Regions from separate parts of the Rhodomicrobium sp. genome, predicted to be linked through region 3. Evidence: predicted binding sites of a transcription regulator. Region 3 holds the regulator's gene; each other region holds the start of a gene.

The links. The regulator LexA, encoded in region 3, represses DNA repair genes until DNA is damaged. The targets are predictions, from matches to a motif close to TGTTCNNNNTGTGTTCNG.
Region 1: the regulator LexA is predicted to act here: its motif matches at 4,321-4,338, upstream of QM659_RS06105 (adenosylcobalamin-dependent ribonucleoside-diphosphate reductase).
Region 2: the regulator LexA is predicted to act here: its motif matches at 5,398-5,415, upstream of ssb (single-stranded DNA-binding protein).
Region 4: the regulator LexA is predicted to act here: its motif matches at 4,018-4,035, upstream of recA (recombinase RecA).

Annotation. Positions count from the first base shown of each region.
Region 1 covers NZ_JASGFR010000010.1:67,229-74,341, forward strand. Annotated here, with positions in the region: gene QM659_RS06075 (vWA domain-containing protein) at 1-81, shown strand, start outside; gene QM659_RS06080 (hypothetical protein) at 220-1,092, shown strand; gene QM659_RS06085 (hypothetical protein) at 1,149-1,697, opposite strand; gene QM659_RS06090 (rhomboid family intramembrane serine protease) at 1,831-2,589, opposite strand; gene QM659_RS06095 (alpha/beta fold hydrolase) at 2,608-3,534, opposite strand; gene QM659_RS06100 (Hsp20/alpha crystallin family protein) at 3,644-4,150, shown strand; gene QM659_RS06105 (adenosylcobalamin-dependent ribonucleoside-diphosphate reductase) at 4,360-6,681, shown strand; gene acs (acetate--CoA ligase) at 6,783-7,113, shown strand, end outside.
Region 2 covers NZ_JASGFR010000008.1:84,942-92,054, reverse strand. Annotated here, with positions in the region: gene QM659_RS05295 (peptidylprolyl isomerase) at 39-503, opposite strand; gene QM659_RS05290 (peptidylprolyl isomerase) at 588-1,139, opposite strand; gene coaD (pantetheine-phosphate adenylyltransferase) at 1,182-1,706, opposite strand; gene gyrA (DNA gyrase subunit A) at 1,724-4,549, opposite strand; gene ssb (single-stranded DNA-binding protein) at 4,737-5,279, opposite strand; gene QM659_RS05270 (HU family DNA-binding protein) at 5,795-6,175, shown strand; gene QM659_RS05265 (hypothetical protein) at 6,255-6,542, opposite strand; gene QM659_RS05260 (hypothetical protein) at 6,539-6,886, opposite strand; gene QM659_RS05255 (glycosyl hydrolase 108 family protein) at 6,901-7,113, opposite strand, start outside.
Region 3 covers NZ_JASGFR010000018.1:11,019-18,131, forward strand. Annotated here, with positions in the region: gene QM659_RS08935 (DUF3320 domain-containing protein) at 1-3,818, opposite strand, end outside; gene lexA (transcriptional repressor LexA) at 4,158-4,874, shown strand; gene QM659_RS08945 (PHA/PHB synthase family protein) at 5,103-6,956, shown strand.
Region 4 covers NZ_JASGFR010000027.1:9,524-16,636, reverse strand. Annotated here, with positions in the region: gene alaS (alanine--tRNA ligase) at 1-2,657, opposite strand, end outside; gene recA (recombinase RecA) at 2,825-3,961, opposite strand; gene QM659_RS11630 (hypothetical protein) at 4,268-5,278, opposite strand; gene QM659_RS11625 (hypothetical protein) at 5,556-5,954, opposite strand; gene QM659_RS11620 (ABC transporter permease) at 6,151-6,846, shown strand; gene QM659_RS11615 (ABC transporter permease) at 6,843-7,113, shown strand, end outside.

The DNA.
Region 1 (7,113 bases), on a different contig from region 3:
ATGCGGCAGATCATGGAAGGCCGCATGTATCCGCTCACGCTCGACGGCATCGAGGCCGCCATCGCGGAGTTGCTGCGGTAGCGCGACGACAAATCTGTGCGCCGTGAAGTGGCTCCGCCCTCCGCCGTTACTGTGAATGTCCCAAGGAACAAGCGGCACGTCGCTTCGTTATCAAGCACGGATCATGCCTGTTTCTTCAGCATTGCACAGGAGTAAATGATGACAATGCCCGTCCGCGCGCCTGCCATGGTCATGGCCATGGTCGCGATGTCCACGTTCGCGCACGCCGAACCGGCCAAAGTCGAAGGCACAGTAACCGACGTGCTCGGCCAGCGGCTTGTGGTCAAAGGCACAGACGGCAAGGTGCTGGTCGATCTCGGCCCGGAAGGTAAAGGCCAGACTGCTGTAAAAGAGGGCGACAAGGTTCTCGTCGACGGCGACATCAAGCCGGATGGCCAACTCAAAGCCGCCAACGTCACATCCAACGGTCAGACCTACCGGCTCGAAGAAGGCAAGAGCTGGGCCGACTGGCTGCTCGGCCGTAACGGCGCCGAGGAACGCGCCTACACCGCAGCCGATGCCCGGAAAATCGCTACCGAAAAGGGCTTTACGCTGACGACCGATCCGACGCCTGACAAGCGCCACTACGTTGCAACCGCAACCAAGGACGGCAAAACCTGGGAGATCGACATTCACCGGGACGGCAATATCGTCGAACAGACACCCTTCACGGCTGCCGACGCCAAAAGGATAGCCACCGAGAAAGGGTTCTCACTGACAAGCGATCCGGTGGCGGAAAAGAAGCATTTCGCGGCTACCGCTACGAAGAACGGCAAGACCTACAACATCGATATCCACCGCGATGGCGACATCAAGGAAGAGGTCGCTTTCTTCGCTCCCGATGCCCGGAAACTCGCGACGGACAAAGGCTACCAAATTGTGGGCGAGCCGCAGATGGAGAAGAAACACTTCCAGATGCTCGCCCGAAAGGACGGCAAATATTACGCAATCGATGCCCACCGGGACGGTTCCGTGAAAGAACTGCGCCCTGTGGACAAGAGCGACATCCGCTGGGGCCCGATGATCAACTAGTCGAAAATTGGGGCGGGAAGCCAGCCGCATAGCTGACCTCCTACCTGTTACTATATTCAGGCTGCGACGCCTGCGATTTCGGACAGAGGTTCGCCCGCGTGGGCGCCCGCGAAGCGGATGCCGTCGAGCGCCACATAATGCGAGCGGAAAACCTTCCGGTCGAAAATGACCGTTCCGTAGAAATAAAGGCGCGGGATCGCGTCCGTCAGCCCGTTCGCGGTCGCGTAGGCGTCCCAATCCTTGCCCGCCTTTGCCCAGGACGCGTCGTCGAAACCGGGCGCAAACGCAATCGCCGGTCCTGCCTCGCCACCCGTCGGCGGCTTCAGATAGGCGAAGTCGCCCATGCGGTCGTCCTGGCGGCCGAAATCCCTGCGCGAAAAACTGAGGTTGCGCTTGCTGAACGTGGACAGAATGACGACCTGCTTGCCGGACCATTTGTAGCGCGGCACACCGAACAGCGAATATTTCGTGTGCGCGGCGAATTCGGCGAAGGTGATGGGCGCATATTTCACGCCGTTGAATTCGTACGGGTCGAAGGGAGTAACGGCCTCCTCGGCGGTCTCTGCTATGGGCTCGCCTTGTTCGATCGGGTGTTCTTCGGTCATCTCAACCGCATCTCTCTGAGGGTTATCGGGATGGCGTCGTGCGGCACCTCGCATGACGCGCAATTTTCTTCGCCACTGTGGCAAAACGGGGACAGACGCGCAAGGCGTCCATGCGCCGCGCTCCGGCAAAGGGCTACCCCCAAGGGCCAGGTTTCCAGGGCGGCGCACCGTCCGATGCGGTCGCAACGGGAGGCTGAAAACGCGGCTGGGACTCGTCATAGGTTCGATCCGGGGCGAACCGCCAAAGCGGAATCAGCGCCAAGCCCGCCACGAACCCCCCGATATGCGCCCACCACGCAATGCCACCGCCCGTGTTCGGCTCCGACAGGTCGGTGAATCCCTGAGCAAACTGAATGCCGAACCACACGAGCCAGAAGAAAAGGGCCGGCACCCTGAAGACGAAGATCAGGATCAGGATCGTGAGGCGCGCGCGCGGAAATGTGGTGGCGTAGCCGCCGAACACGCCCGCGATAGCCCCGGACGCGCCAAGCGTCGGCACATCCGAAAGCTGGTTGAACCAGGCGTGTACGTAGCTCGCGGCGACCCCGCAAAGGAGGTAGAAACAGAGGAACTGCCAGCGCCCGACGCGGCCTTCAAGCGATGAGCCGAAGACGAAAAGCAACCACATGTTGATGATGAGGTGCAGCCATCCGCCATGCATGAAGGTGCCGGAGATGAAAGGCAGGTAATCCGTGCCCGAGAGGCCCATATAGGCGGCCCAGGCCGGATCGAAATACCGGCGCGGGATCAGCGCGTATTCCATGGCGAAGGCGTGCGCCTCGGCTTGACTGAGGCTCGACTGGTATAAGAAGACAAGCACGTTGGCGAGGATCAGGCCATAGGTCGCCACCGGCGCGAAGGGGATGCGGATCGAATCCTTGATCGGGAACATCCGGCGTCCCTTCCCCGCTTACGAAGCAACGGTGATGCTGTCTTTGAGCGCGCCGAGAACCTCTTCCGTGTGATCGAAAATCCAGTAGTGGCCAGCGCCGACAACCCGCACGGGCCTGCATTGCGGCACAAGCGCGCCGAGGTGCAACGCCGCCGAAACCGGCACGTTCCGGTCCGCCAGCCCCTGCCACAGCAGGAATGGCGTCTTGATCGCCTCGAACGGGATATTCCAGGGCTCGGAAAAGAGCCTGAACTCCTGCACGACGCCGCGAATGCCGGGCCGGATGCCCTCGATAACGCCCGCCAGAACATTCGCCTTGACCTCGGGCCGCGACAGGATCGGGGCGTCCGCTGGCCCCGCGCGGCGCATGAGCCCGCGAAACATGGCGTCGGGCGCGGCGTTGAACAGCGCGCGGCTCAGCGAAAAGACGCCCGTCATCGCAAGTGTATAGTGTGGCATCGAGCGGAAGAAGATCGCTTCGCCGCGCGGCAGGGTCGGCGGTCCTTCGGGCGGGCAGAGCGGGCCGACAGGGCTGACAAGCGCCGTGGCGATCACACGCTGGGGCAGAAGCGCTGCGCTCGCGGCTGCATACGGCCCGCCGCCGGAGACACCCGCGACCGCGAACCGCTCGATGTCGAGATGATCCGCGAGAGCCGCGACGTCGCCCGGCCAGTCGACGAGCTTTCTCTTCGGCTGAAAGTCGGAGAAACCGAAGCCCGGGCGGTCGGGCGATATGAGGCGAAGGCCGAGCCTTCGCGCGGGCGCGTCTGCGAGGCGATACATGAGCCGCGAACCGGGCGTGCCGTGAAACACGAAGACGGGAGCCCCCGACTGGTCCCCATATTCGGCCCAGGCGAGCTTGCGGCCCCCGGCAAGCGTCAGCGTTCGCGGTTCATCCGCCGGAATGGCGTTATCGGCCTGCCGGGTGCTGGTTGCAAAAGCCATGATGCGCCTTCCGGTTGAAACATCGCGAGCGGATTTAAATATAGAAAAAAGCCCCGCCCCATGGCGGACATATCTCGGAATGTTAGCACATCATGACAAGGAGAAAACGATGGCTGACGAAGGTTCGAGCAAAGGTCGCAGCGCCGCGCCCGCGCGCTACGGAGACCCGTTTCAGTCGTTTCGGTCCGAAATGGACCGGCTTTTTGAAAACTTTCTGTCGGGAGTGCCGCAACTGGCGGGATTCCCGCAGCGCGCATCGGCAGGTCACGGGCTGACGCCGTCTTTCGATGTGAAGGAGACGGACAAGGACTTCGTGGTGAAAGCGGATCTGCCGGGCATCGACGAGAAAGACCTGCAACTGACGGTGCACGACGGTCAGCTTCGTATCAGCGGGGAGAAGAAGAGCGAGACGTCGGAGGAGCACGAGAACTACTATGTGAAGGAGCGCAGCTTCGGCTCGTTCACGCGCACTGTCCGGCTGCCCGACACGGTCGATGAAGACAAGGTCGAAGCGACCTTCGACAAGGGTGTGCTTACGGTCACACTGGCGAAGAAGGACGACCACATAAAGCCGCAGAAGAAGATCGAAATCAAAAGCGGTCCGGCGTCTGCCTAGCGGTCCGATCCCGACATATGCATCTTTTGCCGATCAAATGTCGGGATCGAAAGGACACCCGACAGAATGGCGGCGGATGGCGGGTGGCGGCCTCTCCGCCGCTCTTTCACGGTTTGTTTCGCCACTTGAAGTTTCGTTAGCAGTTTATCCACATGGCGCCCTTGACACTTTGGCACAAAAAGGGAACATTTAGGGATCATAACGCGTATATGTCACAGAGTTTGGACGCTTCGATGCCGATCCCGATTTCACGCCAGATATGGGAAGCCAAGTATCGTTTTTCGCCCGCCGGTGGGGAGCCCGAGCGATCCGTTGCTGAAACCTTCGCGCGCGTGGCAAGGGCCGCCGCCGCTGCGGAACCCGAAGCCAGACGAAAGGAGTGGGAGAAGCGCTTTCTCGATGCGATGACGGATTTCGCCTTCATGCCGGCGGGACGCATCCTCGCGGGCGCCGGCACCGGCCGCGAAGTCACCTTGTTCAACTGTTTCGTTATGGGAGAGATCGGCGATGACATGGGCTCGATCTTTACCCATGTTCGCGAGGCCGCGCTGACGCTTCAGCAGGGCGGCGGCATCGGGCACGACTTTTCCACGCTGCGGCCAAAAGGCGCGCCCGTGAAAGGGGTAGGCGCGGATGCGTCCGGCCCGGTCAGCTTCATGGATGTGTGGGACGCGATGTGCAGGACGATCATGTCCGCCGGATCGCGGCGCGGCGCCATGATGGGCACGCTCCGCTGCGATCATCCCGATATCGAAGCCTTCATCGAAGCGAAGGCCGACCCGGCGCGTCTCAGAAACTTCAATCTTTCGGTGCTCGTGACAGACGCTTTCATGGAGGCGGTCAAGGCGGATGCGCGCTGGCCGCTCATGTTCGGAGGCACCCTGTTTCGGGAGGTCAGCGCCCGGGGCCTGTGGTTGAAGATCATGCGCAGCGCCTACGACTACGCTGAACCGGGCGTGATCTTCATCGACCGCGTCAACGCCGCGAACAACCTTGCCTGGTGCGAAACGATTTCGGCGACAAATCCCTGCGGCGAACAGCCCTTGCCCCCCTACGGCGCGTGCCTTCTCGGCTCGATCAATCTCGCCGCGCTCATCGAAAGGCCCTTTGAAACCGGCGCCCGGCTCGACGAGGCGCGCCTCGGAAGGCTCGTGCCCGTCGCGGTGCGCCTTCTCGATAACATCATCGACGTCTCGCGTTATCCGCTGCCGTCGCAGGAGCGCGAAGCGAAGGCGAAGCGGCGCATTGGCCTTGGCGTTACGGGGCTGGCGGATGCGCTGGTTTTCTGTGGTGCGCATTATGGCGAGGAGAGCGGACGAGCGCTCGCTGCGTCATGGATGGCGCGCATTTCGCAACTGGCGTACGAGGCGAGCGTCGGGCTTGCGAAGGAGAAGGGCGCGTTTTCGCTGTTCGACGCCGATGCCTTCCTGGCGCGGCCCTTCCCCGCCTCGCTTCCGCCGTCACTGCAAAAGGCCATCCGGCAACACGGCGTCCGCAACGGCGTTCTCACCTCGATCGCGCCGACGGGGACCATTTCGCTTCTCGCAGGCAATGTGTCGAGCGGCGTGGAGCCCATCTTCGATTTCGAATTCAGTCGCCGGGTTCTTCAGCCCGATGGCTCCGCGCGCCACGAAACGGTTGAAGATTACGCGGTGCGCGTCTTCCGCGAAATGCGAGGCAGCGCGCCGCTGCCGCCCGCCTTCGTCGCGGCGCGGGAATTGACGCCCGCTCAACATATCGAAATGCAGGCCGCGCTTCAGCGTCATGTCGATGCTTCGATATCCAAGACAGTCAACTGTCCGGCGTCCATCCCGTTTGAGGACTTCGAGATGCTGTATGCCGATGCCTGGCGCCTGGGCCTCAAGGGGTGCACCGCATACCGCCCCAACGCGGTGACGGGGGAGGTTCTCGCTTCCGCGCCCGCGGCGACTGCGGTGCCGCCAGCTCAGCCGGCGCTTCCGCTCGCTGCTGCCCCGCCGTGCGAGGTCCACGCCGTCGAACCGTTGCCTCGTCCGCGCGAACCCGTGCTTTCGGGCTTCACCTACAAACTGAAATGGCCCGGCTCGGACCACGCGATATACGTCACCATCAACGACAGCATCGAGGACGGCGAGCGCCGCCCCTTCGAGATCTTCATCAACTCCAAAAACCTTGAGCACTACGCCTGGACGGTCGCCCTCACGCGCATGATCAGCGCCATTTTCCGCCGCGGCGGCGACGTGGGGTTCGTGGTTGAGGAGCTCAAGGCGGTTTTCGATCCGCGAGGCGGCGCGTGGATGGACGGGCGCTACGTCCCGAGCCTCCTTGCCGCCATCGGCGATATCGTCGAGCGGCATTTCATCCATATCGGCTTTCATGGCGTGGCGTCCGAGCCTGACCGACTCAAAGTCCCCATCGGGCCGCAAGACGACGTCCAGAATGGCGCGCGGCTCCCTCTGACGAATCTCTGTCCGAAATGCGGGGCGCCGGGGATGATCTCGCAGGAAGGATGCCGCACCTGCCGTGTCTGCGGGTTCTCCACATGCAATTGAAACAGGCCTCTGCCCGCCGGGTGTTCGACCTTTGCGCAACTTGCTCTGGGATAGCCAATCAAACATAAATAGCGCTGAAAAAGCGCATCGTGGAGGACGTCATGACGGGCAAAATTTATCCGGTCTCCGAGGCCTGGAGCAGCTCGGCCTATATTGATGAAAACAAGTATCGCGCGCTCTACGAGCAGAGCGTAAGCGATCCCGAAGGCTTCTGGGGTGAACAGGCCGCCCGCATCGACTGGATCAAGCCCTTCACGAAGGTCAAGAACACGTCCTACGACCCGCATAACGTTTCGATCAAATGGTTCGAAGATGGATCGCTGAACGTCGCGGCAAACTGCATTGATCGCCATCTTGAAACGCGCGGCGATCAGGTCGCCATCATATGGGAAGGCGACGAGCCGAACCTGGATCTCAAGATCACCTACCGCG
Region 2 (7,113 bases), on a different contig from region 3:
GCTGGCGCTCGTTCCTGAAGGTCGGTCTATCTGCCGCGCTAGGCGGCCTTTTCGATGCGCGCCGTCACGATCTTGTCGGGGTCGCGCACGGGCTCCCCACGCTTGATCTTGTCCACGTTCTCGATGCCTTCGATCACCTTGCCCCAGACGGTATATTTCCCGTCGAGGAAGGACGCATCGTCGAAGCAGATGAAGAACTGGCTGTCGGCGCTGTCGGGATGGTTCGCGCGCGCCATCGAGACGACGCCGCGCTGATGGCTTTCCTTGTTGAACTCGGCCTTGAGCTTCTTGCCGGAGCCACCGGTTCCGGTGCCCGTCGGATCGCCCGTCTGCGCCATGAATCCCTCGATGACCCGATGAAAGGGCGCGCCGTCGTAAAACTTCTGCTCGGCAAGCTCCTTGATGCGCGCGACATGGTTCGGCGCAAGATCGGGGCGAAGTTCAATTACGACGCGTCCCTTGGTTGTTTCCAGAACCAGATTTTCTTTATCGGCAGATGTCATGTTCAAGCTCTTTCCTTGCCGCCTTGACCGGATCTACGCCAACCTGAGGGGCGGCACATCATTATCTCAACAGGAATGTGGTGATCAGCGGGCGTCCGACGCAAGCTGAATCTTGATGATCTTGTCCGGATTGAACACGCGGCCATCTCCGCCTGCTCCCTTCTTGATCCGGTCGACGAACTGCATGCCCTCCGTCACGCGGCCCCAGACGGTGTATTGCCCGTTGAGGTGAGGCGCGTCTTCCAGACAAATGAAGAACTGGCTGTTCGCGGAATTGGGGCTGCCCGCGCGCGCCGCCCCTACCGTCCCGCGCTTGAACGGCGTGGAGTTGAACTCCGCGGGAAGGTCCGGATATTTCGAACCGCCGGTGCCGTCGCCTTTCGGGTCGCCCGTCTGGGCCATGAAACCCGTTATCACGCGATGGAACGTGAGGCCGTTGTAGAAGCCCTCGCGAACGAGCTTCTTGACGCGCTCGACATGCTTCGGCGCGACATTCGGGAGAAGCTCGATGACGACGCGGCCGTCCTTCAGATCGAGGTAGAGCGTGTTGTCCGGGCTCGCCGCCCGGGCCGATGGAGCGGCAACGCCGAGCGTGGCGGCGGCAAGAAGCGCCAGGAACATCAGGGAACGAAACATGGAAACCCTTTGCTTATCGATTTCGTTTGCGATTTCGAGCGGCTATCGCGCGTTCGGGGCGGGATTGCGGCCACCGGCGGTGCGCCCCGTCTTTTCGAGAATCCGCCCGAGCACATAAGGTGATACGAACGGCGACACATCTCCGCCGAGCTGCGCGATCTGACGGACAAGTGTCGCGGTGATATGGGCAAAGCCCGGCGTGGCAGCAAGGAACACCGTGTCGATATCCGGCGCCATGGCCCGGTTCATGCCGAAAAGCTGCGTCTCGTAGCCGAGATCCGCGGCGTCGCGCACGCCTCGCAGCATGAACGACGCATCATGCGCCCGAGCCGCGTCGACCGTCAGCCCGTCGAAAAAAACCACGGCGCCGCGCTCGCCCGCGCCAAGGCTCGAAAGCTCGTCGCGCAGCATCTCCGCGCGTTCCTCCGCTGTGAAAAGCGGCGCTTTCGACGGGTGAACGCCCACGCCGACCACCAGCCGGTCGAACAGCGCCAGACCGCGCGCCATGATATCCCGATGGCCGAGCGTTGGCGGGTCGAAGCTGCCGGCGTAGAAACCGCAAGGCATGCGGCGTTACCTCGCGCTCATTCGGATTGGTCCTCGCCCTCGGCGTCACCGCCGGTATCAGCGCCGTCGCCATTGCCGCTGCCGGTTCCGTCGTCGCTGATGAGTTCGGCGGACACGACGCGCTCATCCTGATCGGTGCGGAAGATCGTGACGCCCTGTGCGGAACGGCCGGTGATGGAGATGCCTTCGACGGGGCACCGGATCAGCTTGCCGCCGTTCGTGACCAGCATGATCTGGTCCGTATCTTCCACCGGGAAGGATGCGATGAGGCGGCCGTTTCGCTCGTTCACGGCCATCGCGATGATGCCTTTGCCGCCGCGTCCGGACGTCCGGTATTCGTAGGACGAGGTGCGTTTGCCGAAGCCGCGCTCGGACATGGTCAGGACGTACTGCTCTGCCGCTCCCATTTCGCCGTAGCGCGCGGGGGTGAGGTCGGCGATGTCGGTGCTTTCGACTGCCTCGCCGTCGTCGAGGGCATCGACCGTCTCGGCTGCGGCGATTGCCTCCTGTTCGGCGGCGTCCGCCTCGGTCGCGGCGCGTTCACCCGCGGCGGCGCGGCGCATGGCGTTCGCCTGCTTGAGATAAGCCGCGCGCTCGGCGGGCGTTGCGTCCATATGCCTGAGGATGGCGAGCGAAATCACGGTGTCATCTTCTTCGAGGCGGACGCCGCGCACGCCGGTCGACTCGCGGCCCTTGAAGATGCGCACATCCGTCACGGGGAAGCGGATCGCCTGACCGTTGGCGGTCGTGAGGAGAATGTCGTCGGTCTCGCGGCAAAGCTGCGCGCCCGCGATATCGTCGCCCGCATCGAGCTTCATTGCGATCTTGCCGTTCTGGCGGACTTCCGCGAAGTCGGCGAGTTCGTTGCGTCGCACATTGCCGGAGCGGGTGGCGAACAGGATGAACACGCCCGACTCGTCGCGCTCTTCGGGCAGGGGCAGGATGGAGGTGATCGTCTCGTCCTGTTGCAGCGGCAGAAGGTTGATGAGGGCTTTGCCGCGCGCCTGCGGAGCCGAGAGCGGCAGCCGCCAGACCTTCATCTTGTAGGCCATGCCGCGCGAGGAAAGGAACAGCACAGGCGTGTGTGTATTCGCGACGAACAGGCGCGTGACGAAGTCCTCGTCGCGCGTCGTCATGCCGGAGCGGCCCTTGCCGCCGCGTCGCTGCGCGCGATAGGTCGAAAGCGGTACGCGCTTGATGTAGCCGCGATGGCTGACGGTGACGACCATATCCTCTTTCTGGATCAGGTCTTCGTCGTCCACTTCGCCTTCGACATCGAGAATTTCGGTGCGGCGCGGCGTGGCGAACTCTTCCTTTATGGCGGTGAGTTCGTCGCGGATGATCGAGACCACGCGGGCGCGCGAAGAGAGGATATCGAGATAATCGCGGATCTTGTCGGCGAGCGCCTTCAGTTCGTCGCCGATTTCGTCGCGGCCGAGCGCGGTGAGGCGCTGCAGGCGCAGGTCGAGGATCGCTTTCGCCTGATCGATGGACAGGCGGTAGACGTTGCCCTCGTGGATGCGCGAGCGCGGATCGTCGATGAGAAGCAGCAGCGGCGCGATGTCGTCGGCAGGCCAGTCGCGCGACATGAGCGCTTCGCGCGCGCTCGCAGGGTCGGGCGCCGTGCGGATCAGCTTGATCACCTCGTCGATATTGGCGACGGCGGTGGCGAGGCCGACAAGCACGTGCGCACGGTCGCGCGCCTTGCCCAGCAGAAACTTCGTGCGCCGCGTGACGACCGTCTCGCGGAACTGCGTGAAAGCCTGAATGAAGTCGAGAAGCGTATGCTGTTCCGGGCGCCCGCTGTTGAGCGCCACCATGTTGGCGGCGAACACCGACTGGAGCGACGTGAAGCGATAGAGCTGGTTCAGCACGACGTCGGGCATGGCGTCGCGTTTCAGCTCGATGACGACGCGATAACCGGAGCGATCGCTCTCGTCGCGCACGTCGGAAATGCCCTCGACGCGCTTCTCGCGCACGAGTTCGGCGATGCGCTCCTGAAGCGTCGCCTTGTTCACCTGATAGGGGATTTCGGTCACGATCAGCGCATCGCGATCCTTGCGGATCGTCTCGACATGCACCTTGCCCCGCACGACGACCGAGCCGCGTCCCTTGAGATAGGCGGCGCGGATGCCCGCGCGGCCCATGATCACGCCGCCGGTCGGGAAGTCCGGCCCGGGGACGTGCTCCATGAGTTGCTCGATGCTGAGCGCGGGATTTTCGAGAAAGGCGAGGCAGGCGTCGATCACTTCGCCGAGATTGTGCGGCGGGATGTTCGTCGCCATGCCGACGGCGATACCGCCCGCGCCGTTGACGAGGAGGTTCGGGAAGCGCGCGGGAAGGACGGTCGGCTCGCGCTCGGAATTATCGTAGTTGTCCTGAAAATCGACGGTGTCGTTCTCAAGATCGTTCAGCAGCGTGTCCGAGATCTTTTCGAGGCGCACCTCGGTGTAACGCATGGCCGCCGGCGGATCGCCATCGACCGAGCCGAAATTTCCCTGCCCGTCGATGAGGGGCACGCGCATGGAAAAGTCCTGCACCATGCGGACGAGCGCGTCGTAAACCGATTGATCCCCGTGCGGGTGATATTTACCGATGACGTCGCCGACGACGCGCGCAGATTTGCGGTAGGGCTTGTTCCACGCGTAGCCGTTCTCGCTCATCGAGAAGAGAATGCGGCGATGAACGGGCTTCAGCCCGTCGCGAACGTCGGGCAGCGCGCGAGACACGATCACGCTCATCGCGTAATCGAGGTAGGAGCGCTTCATCTCGTCGGTGATGAGGATGGGACGAATGTCCCCCGCTCCGCGATCGCCCTTGTTGCCGTCTGACGGATCTGCCAAAACCTGACCCTTGGCGTTGTGAAAAGATAAAAAACGGCGAGAACAGCCGCTAACCTGGTCGGAATTTACAGGCTGAACCCCGCGAGGACAAGGACGCCGTCCATTTGCCTTTCGCGAGACGCCTGTTTTTGTTTTTGCGCTCTGCGATGATCGTCATCGCGCGAAAGCCACTCAACGGCAGCATGCGCTAGAATGGAATCTCGTCGTCGAGATCCTTGTCGAAGGGCTTCGGCTGCCCCGCATCGCGCGGCTTCGCGCCGCCCGTGCCGCCGCCGCTTCGGAAGCCGCCTCCGCCACTGCGGCCGCTGTCGCCCCGGTCGAAGCTGGCACCGCCTTCGTTGAAACCGCTGCCGCCTTCATAACCGCCGGCGCCGCCTGCGCGCCCATCGAGCATGGTGAGCTGGCCGTTATAGTTCTGCAGGACGACTTCGGTCGTGTAGCGGTCGTTTCCCGAATTATCCTGCCATTTCCGCGTCTGCAACTGGCCTTCGACATAAACCTTCGCGCCTTTGCGCAGGTACTGTTGCGCGACCTTGCCGAGCTGCTCGTTGAAGATGACGACGCTATGCCATTCCGTCTTTTCACGCCGTTCGCCGGTCTGCTTGTCGCGCCACGTGTCGGTCGTCGCAAGCCGCAGATTGCAGATCGAACGGCCATCCTGTGTGTGGCGCACCTCGGGATCGGCCCCGAGATTGCCGATAAGAATGACCTTATTTACCGAGCCCGCCATGAGAGCCCCTTTCATCAAACATTGAGTCGCTGCGGAGTTTACATGAAGCGTCAGCGCCCAAAACACAACTGTACCCGCACGATCCGCTTTTCCACACAGGTTGGGTACAACGAAATGGTGTTCGCCATATGTTCTATTTGCGCCCGACGTTCGTGTCAAGCATCTTCGATTGCGAGACGGTCTGTTAACGGCGCTGCGGAAAACTCCCTTAAAACAAGGGTTTTTCGGGCCAAAAAACCACACTTTGTTACAAAATTACCGTGCAACCAGCATTTGGCCTGTATCTCGCTCGAAAAGGTTGTTGACGCGCGGCGCTACACGGCTCGAAGGTTGCGTTGCGTCAAATGGCCATTTAGACCTGATTCTGTTGGCCTAAATCGCAATCAGTGCTCTTGACCCGGTGGATCGAACGTACAACATCGATTGCACTCAAAGGGATGGGTTTGTTTGATCAGCCATCGGTAACGGACGCCCGGATTTCTCTTTCCAAGGCATGAATCAAGAAGGAACTCGAGATGTCGAAAACGCAAGCGGCGCCTGCGGCCAAGGCTGCGAAATCTGAGGCGGCCAAACCCAAGGCAGCGGCAAAGGCGGCAGCGCCTGCAAAGCCCGAGAAGGCAGAGATCGTGACGCTTCGTCAGCTCGCGACGGAAGTCGCCGAGACCCACGGCCTTTCCCAGAAGCAGGCGAACGAGGTTCTGTCGGAAGCTGTCTCCAGCATCGGCAAGCATCTGAAAAAAGGCGCCCGCATCCGCATCGCCGGACTCGGCACGCTTGAAGTGCGCAAGCGCGCAGCCCGCACGGGCCGCAACCCTGCCACGGGCGAGGCGATTGAAATCAAGGCCAGCAAGAAGGTGGCTTTCCGCGCGGCCAAAGATCTGAGCGAATCCATCTAGGGCTTTCGCGTCCAAGCAGTCGAGTTCGGCCAGCGACGAAACAATGCGCTTTCACGCATCGTTTCGTCGCGGCAACATGTTATTTCGGCCGTACACAAAGCGAGCGGTCGGCCAGAATGTTTTTTATGGCGGTCATTTCCTTTTCGATCGCGCCGAGGCGGGTGTCCGTCTCTGTCTTGTCGCGCGCTAGACCCGACATGACGCCGCCGACCGTGTATCCGGCAACGACCAGAAAACCGCCGAACGTCAGAACCATCGCGAACGGCAGATAAATCCGGCTGAGCGGGACGGCGCCGTGATGACCGTTGGCACCGGTTGCGGCAACCGGCTGGATGGCCGAGGGCCGTCCGTCATCGGGGATGGTCATCGTGCGCGCCTCTCCGCCTTTGCCGCCGGGCAAGGCTTTTGCGAGGCGGCGATCCGCGTCCGCTCGATGGTTCGACCCTCTTCGATATAATGATGTCGCAGATAAAGAAGCCCGAGTGTCGCTGCCAGGACGGCCAGCGCAACCCGACCCTCGGCGCTTTTCGAGAGCGACGCGAGGATTTCCCCGATGGCGGCCACGAGCGCGCCGACGAATTGCGCGACGCCGGAGACGATCGGAGCCAGCGGCCCGAGAAAGGCAAGAGCGCCCACAGAAACGCCGAGTTTTCCTGCCAAGGCCGCAAGGCTTCCCCAGGACGATGAAATGAAAGCAAGAAGCGCGTTCATGTGTCTGGCTCCGGTCAGTCGGTTGAGGCAGTGGGGGCGGAGGCGCCTTGATAGTCGAAGTTTCGGTAAGCCTTGACGTGCTCGCTTCGGATGAGCCGGAGCAGGGCTATGGCCGCCACGAGGACGGCGCAGAGAAGCAGCCAGCGATTGGTCGAGGCCCAAGCGATCACGCCCTGAAGCGGTTCGAGCGCAGCGCGCGCGCCGCTGATGCTGTCGAGAACGCTGTC
Region 3 (7,113 bases):
CGGGCGGGCACCACTCCCGACAGGCGCGCGGCGACCACATGGCGTGCAAGCTGCGAAACCTTATGGTCGAGTTCGATGAAGCGCGCGATCGCGTCCTCATGCTGGTCCGAGACGAAGCCGCGAAGCAGCGCGTCGCGATGCACGGTCTGTTCGACCCACCAGCGTGCATAGGCGACCTCGAAGGCCGTTTCGATATCGGACGCTTCGATGTCGCCCGCTGTCAAGGCGTCTGTCAGCGGCGCAAGGCCGCGAGCGCGCGCGGCGGCGGCATGGCGAAGCCAGTCGCACCAGCGCTGGCTTTTCGGCGCGTTCGCTGCCCAGATTTCGGCAAGGCTCGCGGCGTCTCGCAGCCAATGGCCGGAGCGCGGCAGACCGAAATAGTCGTCGGAGAGATGCGCGAGGCGGACAAGCTCCTTGCGCGCCGCCTGAAACGTCTTGTATGCGGTCAGCGTCTTTCCCGCGTCCGTCGCGAAGCGGCCGCCCTCGCGCATGAAGTCCGGCCGATCGAGGATGAGCGCGGCGAGAAGGGCGAGCCACCCCGCCTTGTCACGCTCCGGGGTGGCAAGCGATGCGGCGGCTTCGGAGATTTGGCCGAGCCACGCGAAGGCTGCTTCGACGCGCGCCGGATCGGTTTCGAGCCCCTGCCAGATGGGGCCAAGCGCTCCGAACGTCGCGTCATGACGCATCGCCTTGGCGCGCCCCTCCTTCACCTCCATCAGCCCGACGATCTCGGTGCCGAGATCCTCGGGGGGCGCGCCGTCGGTGAACGGTGCGAGCGCATCCCAGACGCGCTTCTTGCGGCCGTTCCGCGTCAGGAAGGAGGCCGCGATTGCATCGCGCCAGTCCTGCATCAGACGGCCGAAGTCGAGGCTGAACACGGCGTCGCGGTAACGATTGGCGAGCCGCGCTTGCGCGGCATCGAAGGCGGCGCGGTCCCTGCGCCATGCCTCGAAGGCCGGTTTGAGCGCGCGGATATCCTTGCCGGCGAGCGTGGCGGCGTCGCGGGCCTCCGGTTTGAAGGCGAGCGCGGCAAAGACGATCATCGCATAGAGGCGATGCGGGTCTCCCGTTTCATGCGTCCCGAAATGCTTCGCGAGCACCGCGCCCGCGTTTGACAGATCGACCACGGCTTTGCGGAACGCGGCGCACGCCGTTTCCAGTTCGCCACGCCACACCGGCGACCAGTCTGCATGGCCGATCTCCTTCAGCGGGTGCGCTGCGGGCGTCGTGCCAAGCGCCTGCACGGCGGTTCGCAGGCTGCGGCAGAGATCGCGCAAGGCGCGCATCTCCGCTTCGTCGTGCTGATCGGGGGAGGAGAACGGAAGCTTGACCTTCGGTGCGAAGTCCCGTTGCGCTATGACGCGGCCCAGAGCACGGTGCACCGACAGGCCGTTGCCATGGCGGCGATGCAGCGCGACGACGACCTCGTTGAGCCGGTCGCGAAGCGCTTTCAGATCCTCCGTCGCCGAATCCCATTCGCGCGCGGCATCGGCGGAGCGCGATTCCCACGCTGTCTTGAGCTGAGCGAGGACAGCGGTTTTTTGCGCCTTGGCCGAATGCACTTCGAGGCAGAAGGAGCCGAGGCCGATGTCGTTCAGTCGCTTGCGAACGACCTCAAGCGCCGTCGTCTTCTGCGAAACGAACAGCACGGACCGCCCGTCGCCAAGAAGCTGCGCGATCATGTTCGCAATCGTCTGGCTCTTGCCCGTGCCGGGCGGACCGAAAAGCACGAAGTCCTTCTCGCGCGACGCGGCGACGACCGCGGCTGTCTGCGACGAGTCCGCCAGAAGCGGCATGAACAGGTCTTTCGGGTGGATCTCGCGGTCGAGCGCGCGTTCCTCCGGCATGTCGCGGGGATCGCCATAGGTGTCTTTCGGCGTATCGATGAGATGGCGAACCACGGGGTTCCGCTTCAGAAGCTCCGCGCGGTCGACAAGATCCTTCCACATCAGATATTTGGCGAAAGAGAAGTTCGAAAGCGTGACCTCCTCGGTCAACTCGAACCCCTTCATGTCCTTGATGTGCAGCCGCGCGATGCGCCAGATCTGCGCCACGTCGAGGCCCGACGCATCCTGCGGCAGATCGCGCTCGAACTCCGGCATTTCGAGGCCGAAATCCTGCCGAAGCATTTGCAGTAACGTCGGATTGATGCGGGCGTCGTCGTCATGGCGCACGAGCCGGAAGCCCGAGCGAATGGTGCGGCGCTCCAGCCGGACCGGCACGAGAAGCAGCGGCGCGCGGCAACGCTGGTCCTTCCCCGCAGGCGACCACGACAGAAAGCCCATGGCAAGATGCAGGCTGTTCGCGCCGCTTTCTTCGAGCGAGCCTCGCGCAGTGTGATGGATTTCGGTCAGCCGGTCCTGAAGGTCGTCGTCGGAAAGCGCGGTGAGCACTTCGCCCCGCCCGAGCGCTTCGAGCGCGTGCTGTCTCGCTGCGTCTTCGCCCGCCCTCAACTGGTAGACTTCGGCATCGCGCGGATCGTCGCCGCTCATGACGTCGGCTCTGGCGAGGATTTTTATCTCCTTGCCGCTCGCGAGCCGGTCTTCCAGCTCGCCCGCGTCAGGGCAGGAGAGATCGACGGCGCTTTTTCCGCTCTTGAAATTCAGGAGCCTGTTGCGAAGCGAGAGGTCGAGCAGCTTCCGCTTCCATTGTTCCACCCGGTCGAGCGGCTGATCCGGCTCGGCGGGCCTGACGGCTTCCTCCACGAAGGTTGGCGGTTCGTCGAGCCCAACCGATCCGCCGGCCTCCGCTGTCACGGGCAGAGCATCCTGCGCACCGTCATGCTCGACGCCGAGCGGGCGGATTCGGCGTTGGCGTGCCTGCGCGATATCGACGACCAGTTCGAAGCGGCGCGGTTCGTCCTCGTTCGCGTAGCTCGCGGCCTTGTCGACCGCGGCCCGGAATTTCAGCGGTGGATGGTTCGTGAGAAGGGTTGTCTCGATCAGGATCATTTCCTGCAGTTGCAGGCGTTTGCGAACGGTCTCGGCTTCGTCGACGACACAGGAGGAGAAAGCCTCCTGTGTGAGCCAGAGACCGCAATAGGCGTGGCCCGTCGAAAAGCCGACGAGCGGATTGAGCCCGGCCTGTTCCAGGCAGGCCGCGTAAAGCAGCGTGAGATCGAGACATGTCCCGAGCTTGCGCTCAAGGATCGCGCCGGGCAGGCGGATCTTCTGCCCGTCCTGCTCGAAACTCGCGGGCGGGAACGCGTAGACGATCTTCGCGTCGACGAGGGCAGCCCAGATCGCCTCGGCGACCTCCCACGAACGTCCCTTCCTGTTGCCGGAATAGCCGTCAAGCGCCGAGTTCCTGCCATGCAGACGGAGTTTCTCGGCGGCATTGCGCAAAATCACCTCGACGGCCGGGTCGTTCGGGCGGACGAAAGCGGCCACGAGTTCCGGCGGCGTGGAAAGTCCGGTCCATTCGTTCGGCGCGAGCGCCCGGCACGGGATCGTCGCGGTCGCCAGCGATTCCTCGCCCGCTCTCGCCGAAATGTGGATTTCGCCGTCCGCGGCTTCGGTCAGCCGATTGAGAAAGGCAGGGTCGAGATCGGCCTCGACCGGGCTGATCGAGCGGACGCCCCCCGCGTTGAGACGATCCAGCCGGAAGACCGTCGGCTTGAGAAAAGGAGGTTCCGACGAAATGGAAATCAGGACATCCGAGAAGTCGCGCTCTGTTCCGTTGGCGATCTCGATTTCGCCGATGGCCGGAATTGAATTGACCTGAAATGCCAGATTAATGCGCGGCGCCACGTTCGCCCGAAGCTTCACCGAAGGCGCCTGAAGATCAGAATCGTTGATCGGATCGTTGGTAATCGTCATAAAAAATATACCTAATTGCGCTTGTCACGGATACTCTCTGCTTACTGACTTCGCAAGCTGGATTCTCTTGTGCGTCACAATATGATGACTGTGGGGGAGAGTGCGTTTGAACAACGCAGAAATGCGGCCTGAAATCGGGCAGGCCGGAAGGGGAAAACGGTCCGACAAGTCGAACGCTGGCAGGACCGGGAATAAATTAGCCATTGGGAAATCTCCTGTCGCTAGAGATTCCTCCTGTGCAGGGCTGATCCAAAAGTGCCCTTTTTCCTTGCGGAACTTAATGAGAACGCTTAATGGTGTTCTTGGTTTGTACAGTCCTTCGCCACAACCGGGCCGCCCATGCTGACACCGAAGCAAAAGCAACTCCTCCTCTATATCAATGAGCGTATCGAAGCGACCGGCGTGCCGCCGTCGTTCGATGAAATGAAGGAGGCGCTGCATCTCAAGTCCAAGTCCGGCATCCATCGCCTGATCATGGCGCTGGAAGAGCGCGGCTTCATCCGCAGGCTTCCCCATCGCGCCCGCGCCCTGGAAGTCATGAAGATGCCGGAGCGCGCGCGCGCGGGTTTCGAGGCCGACCGCCGGCGGGGCTTCATGCCGACCGTCATCGAAGGACGCCGGTCATCTTTCGAGGACGCACCGCAGTCTCCTTTCATCCGCGACCGGGAAGACGGCGGCATATCGGTTCCCGTGATGGGGCGTATCGCGGCGGGCGTGCCGCGCTCGGCCATCGAGGACCACAGCCACGTCCTCGTCATGCCGCCGGAATATCTCTCCACGGGCGATCACTTCGCGCTCGAAGTGCGCGGCGACTCCATGGTCGAAGCCGGAATTCAGGAAGGCGATACGGTCGTGCTGAAAAAGACCGCGGCCGCCGAAAGCGGGGATATCGTGGTCGCGCTCATCGACGACGAGGAGGCGACCCTGAAACGGCTTCGCAAGCGCGGGCAATCGATCGCTCTCGAACCCGCAAACCCGGCCTACGAGACGCGTATTTTCGGTCCTGACCGTGTGAAGATCCAGGGCAAGCTCGTCGCGCTCCTGCGGCGATATTAAGATCGAACCTGACGAGTCATGGCTGATATGCGGCTATCGCGAGGGCGGGACAGCCGCCATCGAAGCGCTATAGTAAACACTTAGTCGGAGGACAAGCGCGGCGGGCGAAGAAAAGCTTTCGGCCCCTCACCAAACGACGCCAGAATGTTATATTATTAGTCCATGCTCGATTCAACGAGCGCAAAAGGACGCAAGAATAACTTTGCGGTTTGGGAGAGCTACGCACGGATGTCAGACAAGCGTCAAAAAGGCGACAAGCGAGAAGCCGCGAGCGCTCCGGCGCCGTCCAGACCTTTGCCGGGCCTTCAGTCTCCGGAGCAATTCGCGACGAACCTTCTTCGCGCCTTTGAGGCTAGCGGGCAGGCCGTCGCGAAAATCTACGAGGACCGGGACAAGCGCTCGGGCGCTTTCACGGTCGCGGGCGGAATGGCGGACATCGGCAAGATTTTCGCGCCGATCGCGCAATACTGGATGAGCGACCCGCAAAAGCTGGCAGCCGCTCAGGCGAAGCTCAATCAGGATCTCATCGACCTTTGGGGCCGGACCTATCAGCGTTTTCTCGGCGAGGAGGTCCAGCCGCTGATCGAGCCGGCCGCCAGCGATCCGCGCTTCAAGGACAAGGAGTGGTCGGAGAACGCATTCTTCGATTTCCTGAAGCAGGCCTATCTTCTGACCGGCAAATGGGCGGGCGATCTCGTCGAGAACGCCGAGACGGTCGACAGACACGCAAGGAAGCGCGCCGAGTTCTATCTGAACCAGATCGTGACCGCGCTTTCGCCGTCCAATTTCCCGTTCACCAATCCCGAGGTGATCCGCACCACCGTCTCGACCGGCGGTCAGAACCTTGCGGAGGGAATGCAGCACCTTGTGGAAGATCTGAACCAGTCGGGCGAACTGCTTCGCATACGCCAGACCGACATGTCGGCTTTCGAGGTCGGCAAGAATCTCGCCGTCACCCCCGGAAAGGTGGTCTATCAGAACGACATCATGCAGCTCATCCAGTACACGCCGTCGACGGAGAGCGTGTATCGCGTGCCGCTGATGATCGTGCCGCCATGGATCAACAAATATTACATCCTCGACCTGACACCGCCGAAGTCGTTCATCAAATGGGTCGTCGATCAGGGCTTCACGGTTTTTGTGGTCTCCTGGGTGAATCCGGACGCCAACCTCGCCTCGAAATCGTTCGAGGACTACATGCGTGAGGGGGTGCTCGACGCGACCGACGCCGTGCTTCGCATCACGGGCGAGCCGCGCACCAATGCCGTCGGCTATTGCGTCGGCGGTACGCTGCTCGCGAGCACGCTCGCCTACATGGCCGGGACGGGCGACGACCGTATTGCGTCGGCCACGTTCCTCGCCGCGCAGACCGATTTCACCAACGCCGGCGATCTTCTCGTCTTCATCGACGACGAGCAGTTGAAGGCGCTCGACGAGGTGATGGCGGAACGCGGTTTCCTCGATGGCGCGCGCATGTCGGCCGTGTTCAACATGCTGCGCCCGCGCGATCTGATCTGGCCGTACATCGTCAACAATTACCTGCTCGGCAAGCAGCCGTTCCCGTTCGACCTCCTGTACTGGAACGCGGATTCGACGCGCATGCCGCCAGCGAACCACAGCTTCTACCTGCGCGAATTCTATCGCGACAACAAGCTCGCGCGCGGGCTTCTGTCGCTCGGCGGCGTGCCGCTCGACCTCTCCCGCGTGACGATCCCGATCTACGAACTCGCCACGCGCGAGGATCACATCGCGCCCGCGCAGTCGGTGCTCGTCGGCTCGAAGCTGTTCGGCGGACCGGTGCGCTTCGTGCTGGCCGGATCCGGGCATATCGCGGGCGTCGTCAATCCCGTAAGCCGGGCCAAATATCAGCACTGGATCCTTGAGGACGGCGATCCGAAGACGATCCCCACTGTCGATGCCTTCGTGGCGCGGGCAACGGAATATCCGGGTTCCTGGTGGCCGGACTACGCGAAGTGGCTCGGCTCGCTTTCCGGCGACAAGGTTCCGCCGCGCGAACCCGGCGGCAATGGTTACGCGCCCATCGAGGACGCACCCGGCTCCTACGTCCGCGCGGTGTCGTAGCCAGCCGCGTATTACCTTTCTCTCGTCGAAGCCTCCTGCCGGTGGCTTTGACGCGCGAGGATCGGCTGTTCAGGCTGCTGGGGCGTTGCCGACGGGCCTTTGAAATTGCATGCCCGTCGGGAACCGCGCCCTCCGCCCTTGAGCCGCCATCGCGAAC
Region 4 (7,113 bases), on a different contig from region 3:
CGTTCCGCGATGGCGTTCAGCGCAGCCTCGGCGTTCGCTCCGTTCGGACCGCCGGCCTGCGCCAGATCCGGCCTGCCGCCGCCGCCTTGTCCTCCGACAGCCGCCGCTCCGGCCTTCACGAGATCGACCGCGCTGTAATGCTTGGTGAGATCGTCCGTCACGCCGACGACGATGCCCGCCTTGCCGTCGTCCGTGACGCCTACGATGGCCACGATCCCGGAGCCGATCTGGCGTTTGCCGTCATCCACGAGGCTGCGAAGATCCTTGGGCTGAATGCCCTGGACGGTGCGCGCGAACATGGTCACGTCGCCGACCCGGCGAACCGGATTTTCGGCACCGTCCTGTCCCCCGCCCGTGCCGAGCGCGATCTTCTTCTTCGCCTCGGCCAGTTCGCGTTCAAGCTTCTTGCGCTCTTCTATCAGGCTTTGCAGGCGCGTCGGGACTTCCGATGGCGCCACGCGGAGAAGCTCGGCGGCTTGCCGAAGGGCCGCCTCCTGATGTGCGAGATGCTGGCGGGCCGCATTGGCCGTCAGGGCTTCGATGCGTCTGACACCGGCGGCGACGGCGCTCTCCTGCACCACCTTGACGAGGCCGATTTCGCCCGTCGCCCGCACGTGCGTGCCACCGCACAGTTCCACCGAGAAAGCGCGGCTTCCGCGGTCGTCGTGGCTGGCCTCGCCCATCGAAACGACGCGGACCTCCTCGCCGTATTTTTCGCCGAAAAGCGCCATGGCGCCGGCAGCAATGGCGTCGTCCACCGCCATCAGACGGGTTACCACCGGGCTGTCGCGCAACACGACCGCATTGGCCAGATCCTCGACGGCAGCGAGTTCCTCCCTGGAAAGCGGCTTCGGATGGGAGAAGTCGAAACGCAGCTTGTCCGGATCGACGAGCGAGCCCTTTTGCGTGACATGCGTGCCGAGCGTCTCGCGCAGCGCCTCGTGCAGCAGATGGGTCGCCGAATGGTTCGCGCGAATCGCGGTGCGGCGCGCATGATCGACCTGCATTTCGACGGCGTCGCCAACCTTGAGCGGGCCCTCCTTCGCTATGCCGACATGCGCGAACAGTTTGCCGAGCTTCTTCTGCGTCTCGGACACGTCGAAGCGGGCATTTTTCGGCCCGATGATGACACCCCGGTCACCGACTTGGCCGCCCGATTCGCCATAAAACGGCGTCTGGTTGAGAATAAGAACGCCCTCTTCGCCGGTCTTCAATTGCTTGACCGGCTTGCCATCCTTCAGGATCGCGACAATCTGGCCTTCGGCTACCTCGGTTTCATAGCCGAGAAATTCCGTCGCGCCCGCCTGATCCAGCACGTCGAACCAGACCTTGTCCGTCGCAGCCTCGCCGGAGCCAGCCCACGCCTTGCGCGCTTCGGCCTTTTGCTGCGCCATGGCGGCGTTGAATTGTTCGACATCGACGCGAATGTTGCGGGCCTTCAGCGCATCCTGCGTCAGATCGAGCGGGAAGCCGTAGGTGTCATACAGCCTGAAGGCCACGTCGCCGGAAAACGTGTCGCCCGCGCCAAGCGAACCGGACGCCTCGTCGAGGAGGCTCAGGCCGCGGGCGAGCGTCCTGCGGAAGCGCACCTCCTCGATCTTGAGCGTTTCGCCGATGAGCGCCTGACCGCGCACGAGTTCCGGATAAGCCTGGCCCATCTCCCGCACCAGAACGGGAAGGAGGCGGTACAGCAGCGGTTCTTCGGCGCCCAGCAGATGCGAATGGCGCATCGCGCGTCGCATGATGCGGCGAAGAACATAGCCACGCCCTTCATTCGAGGGCAGCACGCCGTCCGCGATAAGGAAGGCAGAGGCGCGAAGATGGTCGGCGATGACGCGATGGCTCGGAAGCGCTGCGCCCTCGGCCGGCACGCCGGTCGCATCGACCGAAGCGCGGATCAGAGCCTGAAAGAGGTCTGTGTCGTAATTGTTGTGAACGCCTTGCAGCACCGCGGCGACGCGCTCCAGGCCCATGCCCGTGTCGATCGAAGGCCTCGGCAGATCGAGCCGCTCCGTTTTCGAAACCTGCTCGTATTGCATGAAAACGAGGTTCCAGATCTCGATGAAGCGGTCCCCGTCGGCGTCCTCGCTGCCGGGAGGGCCGCCGGGGACTTTCGGACCGTGGTCGAAGAAGATTTCGGAGCAGGGCCCGCACGGACCTGTTTCCCCCATCGACCAGAAATTATCCGATGTGGGAATGCGGATGATGCGGTCGTCGGACAGACCTGCGATCTTCTTCCAGAGGGCATGCGCGTCGTCGTCTTCGGAGAAGACGGTGACGAGAAGCCGCTTCTTGTCGAGCCCGAATTCCTTGGTGACGAGCGTCCAGGCCAACTCTATGGCGCGCTCCTTGAAATAGTCGCCAAAGGAGAAATTGCCGAGCATCTCGAAAAAGGTGTGATGTCGCGCGGTGTAGCCGACATTGTCGAGGTCGTTGTGCTTGCCGCCCGCGCGCACGCACTTCTGGGAGGTGACGGCGCGCTTGAATGGAAGCGTCTCCATGCCGGTGAAGACGTTCTTGAACTGCACCATGCCCGCGTTCGTGAACATCAGCGTCGGATCGTTCCGAGGCACGAGCGGGCTCGATGGCACGTGCTCGTGACCGTTCTTGCGGAAGAAATCGATGAAGGTTCCGCGGATCTCGTTAAGGGTGCTCATAACCAAATTCGTTTCCAGTGGACAAGCGCGGCTTTACCGGCGGCCAAACCGGCCCAAGAGATAAAGCATATCGGCACTCGACAGCGATACCGCAATTTCCCGTTATCGAGCAAGACGCCCACAGCAATCCTGCCACATGCGGTCCGATTTGACACATCGACGTCGGCCTAGCGGCTGGCGCCCTTCCGGCCCGGGCTTGGCGCCTCAACCTCGCCCGGCAGCTCTCCGTCGCCGTTGTCATCGTCGCTATCCGCACCGTCGAGGATTTTTGTCGCGATCAGTCCGGCATTGGCGCGGATGTCTCGTTCAATCGCTTCGGCCACCGCCGGATTGCCGCGCAAGAAGGCCTTTGCGTTTTCCCGCCCCTGTCCAATCCGCTGGCTGTCGTGCGAATACCAGGACCCGGATTTTTCGACGATGTTGGCCTTCACCCCCAGGTCGACGAGTTCTCCGGTCTTCGAGATGCCTTCGCCGTACATGATGTCGAATTCGACCTGTTTGAATGGCGGGGCCACCTTGTTCTTGACGACTTTCACCCGAGTCTGGTTGCCGACGACCTCGTCGCGTTCCTTGATCTGTCCGATACGACGGATGTCGAGGCGCACCGAGGAGTAAAATTTCAAGGCGTTGCCGCCCGTGGTGGTTTCGGGATTGCCGAACATCACGCCGATCTTCATGCGAATCTGGTTGATGAAGATGACAAGGCAATTCGATTTCGAGATCGATCCCGTGAGTTTGCGGAGCGCCTGACTCATGAGGCGGGCCTGCATCCCCGGCAGCACATCGCCCATTTCCCCCTCGATCTCGGCCTTCGGGGTCAAGGCTGCGACCGAATCCACCACGATGACGTCGATTGCGCCGGAGCGCACCAGCGTATCGGTGATTTCGAGAGCCTGTTCGCCCGTGTCGGGCTGCGAGATGATCAGGTCTTCCAGGTTGACGCCCAGTTTTCTCGCATAGACGGGATCGAGCGCGTGCTCGGCGTCCACGAACCCGCAGGAGCCGCCCTTTTTCTGCGCCTCTGCGATAACGTGAAGCGCGAGCGTCGTCTTGCCGGACGATTCCGGCCCGAAAATTTCGATGATGCGGCCTCGCGGTAACCCGCCTATTCCGAGCGCGATGTCGAGGCCCAGGGAGCCGGTGGAAATCGCTTCCACCTCGACGGGCTTGTCGTTCTTGCCCAGCCGCATGACGGATCCCTTGCCGAAATTCCGCTCGATCTGACTCAGGGCGGCTTCGAGGGCTTTCTGTTTGTCCATGCTGTCCCAATTCCCTTCGATCACGCGGAACGGCGTTTCGCTCATGAATCGTTATCCTTCGTTTATTCCATAGCGGTCATGGACTTGCAAACGACACTGAATGTACCCCGTTTGTTCTTGTGCGCAAGTGGTTTTGCTCAACCTTGGATCATTCGTTCTGATTGTTGCAATTGGGGCACTCCCGCTGCAAAAGCGAGATCGATTGCGCCGCATGCGTCGAATTCCGGCGCCCGATCCGACCGAGTCGATCACCCGATCGGCGAATCTGTCTCTGAACCCAGGAAGAACATTTTACCGCAAGGCGTGCCGCCAGCTCCAACGCGTCTGCGAAAGTGTGCCCCGTCGACAAGCTCACCCGAACGACTGCCGCCTCAGACTGTACTCGATCACATGCCCGAGGACATCGGCCTGGCTGAGCCCGTGCTGCGAGGCAGCAAGGCAGATCGAGCCGCTGCGCCCGATATGACAGCAGATATTGAATTCGAGGAAGACGCGCCGTCCGGTCTCGGGATCGAAGCGGTAATCCATCCGGAAATAATCCATCGGGCCGGCGGCGCGCCACAGCGCGTCGACATCGTTGCGGAGAGCTTCCTCGACGTCGCCCGCCTCGAACATCTCATAGCCGAGCGGATCGCTGCGCTTGAGGTCTTCGGTGATGATGCCGCCAGCCTTGTCCGAGCGCGGACGCACGACGCCGAGCACGAGAGGGCCGCCCGCGCTTCCCAGCGACGGAACGGTGATATCGAGTCCGGGCGCATAGCCCTCGACGAGCACGGCCATGCCCCGCGCCATCAGCTTCGCCGCCACGCGCGCGGCGCCCGCCCAATCGTCCTGTATCGACTCGGCGCTGACGCCCTCGGATGCCGCGCCGAACCGCTGCTTGACGAAATACGGGCCGGGAAAGCCGGGGGGCGTTTCGAGCGCCGCCTCGTCGGCGTAGACCGCACCCTCGGAAACCGGAATGCCGATGGCCTTCGCCGCGAGCTTCGCAAGCCACTTGTCCTCGGCGAGAGCGCGAATGTTCGGCCGCGCGCCGACATAAGGGATGCGCAGATATTCGCACAACGATGGGATGAACACTTCGGGATTGTTGATCGGCATGCGGTTGTAGAGCGAGAAGACGATGTCGGTTTCGCCCTTCCCGGCGAGAAGCGCGAGCGGCTCGCTCGTGGTGCGGATGCGATAGCCGAGGTCGCGCAAGGTGCGGAACACGCGCGCGTAATAGCCGGGATAGCCGCCGTCGCCTTCAAAGCCGCGCGCCGCGAAGTCCGGCTCAAGCGGTGCGTGACGTGCGATGAAAAGAATGCGCGTTGACGGTGTCAGAGGGGGGACGAGCAGATGTTCGGAAATCGAAGGACGCATGAGAGGCTCCGTTCGGGGGCGGCCTGCCCGGAGAAAACACCGTCCGAAGGCAGACGATCGACTCCATGAGAAAATAATCCGTTTCGCTAAACAATTCGAATGCTCTCGCAGCGAGGCCGGCTTTCGAGGGAACGAGTTTCTGCTGACTTCTCCGTGAGCAGGCTCCTGTCGCATGGCTGCACCCGCTTTTGCGGATCGTTCGGCTCGGCTGACGCTGTTACCGGATTTGTGCCGGGGCGGATGAACGAAGCCGGGAGGCGCGCCGAGGTTTGCGGGCTCAATCGCTTTCGAGCTGCCACGCCTCTTTCACCGCCGGGTGGACAATGTTCGAATGGAGCGCAAGCAGGATGAGCTTCGCATCGAGGCTTTCCTCGTCGGCAAGCGCCGCCTCGATCCGGCGTTCCGCATCGCCGGCGGCGCCATCCCCGTTCGCGACGGCGAACGCGTCCGCGCCGAGCGCGACATAGCCGACAAGTTCAGCCGCGTGGCGATAATCGGGCTCGCGGGGATTCTCCCCGTGCGCGTCCATCAGGAGCGAGACGACGGTCAGCTTGACGGCTTCCGGCACGAGATTGGGATGGAGGTCGACGGCACGCAACGCCTTGTCGAGTGTACGCAGGCTTTCGGATCGTCCGAACCGGCCGAAAACGCCGAGGAAAGGAGTGCTTCGAGCCATGGTTCCCTGTGCCTTTCGCGATACGCGCCGAAACTGGCGTGCGAACTGTTTTCGTGCCACCGATTGAGGCTCCCTTCAAGCGCGACGCGCCTCGGAGTTTCTCGAACGCAATCCCTTGCGATTTCGGGATCGCCGCTTGCCGGACGCAAGGCTTCGCGCTTAAGCTTTTCCGGTTTCGTGCGAAGCGGGGAGCGGCTTGGACGGGGTCATCTCAGAATGGAGCGGCGCGTTGGCCGAGGGCGCGGCCATGACGGTCGGCCTTGCACTGGCGACGCTTCCCTTTGGGCTCGCGCTGGGGCTCGCCGCGGCGCTGGCCAGAACCTCGCATATCGCCGCCGCGCGCGGCCTCGCCGAAGCCTACACCACCGTTTTTCGCGCGCTGCCCGAACTTCTCACGCTGCTTCTCATTTATTTCGGCGGCCAGATCCTGCTTCAGAAGATCGCCGCCGCCACGGGCTTGCCGGTCGCTGTGCAGGTTTCGCCTTTCGTTGCGGGCCTCGTGGCGCTCGCGCTCGTGTTCGGCGCCTATTCGAGCGAGGTCTTTATCGCGGCGTTGACGGCAGTCGAGCGGGGGCAGATAGAGGCGGCGCGAAGCTTCGGCATGTCGTCCCGTCAGGTTTTTCGCCGCGTGCGGCTGCCTCAGGCGCTCCGTTTCGCCCTCCCCGGCCTCGGCAATAACTGGCTCGTGCTGTTGAAAGACACGTCGCTTGTGTCCGTCATCGCGCTGAACGACCTCCTGCGCGAGACCACCATCGCGGTGCAGGCCACGCGCGAGCCGTTCAAGTTCTACGCGGTGGCTTGCGCGATCTACCTCGCCATGACGGCGCTTTCGACGCTCGCCATCGCGCGGGCCGAACGCGCGGCGGGGCGCGGCTTCAGGGGCGCGCGATGATCAACTGGAGCCTGTTCGAGCGCTTCGGCCCGCGCATGGTGGAAGGGTTCGCCGTAACGCTGGAGCTTGCCTTCGGCTCTGCGCTGCTCGGCCTGCTGATCGCAGCGCCGGTCGCGCTTGGGCGGGCGTATGGCGGCCGGGCGCTGTCGGGCGCGCTGTTCGGCTATACTTATGTGATGCGGGGCACGCCGCTGCTCGCGCAGCTCTTCCTCGTCTATTACGGCTCCGCGCAGTTTCAGGCGAGCCTCGACGCGGCGGGGCTGTGGT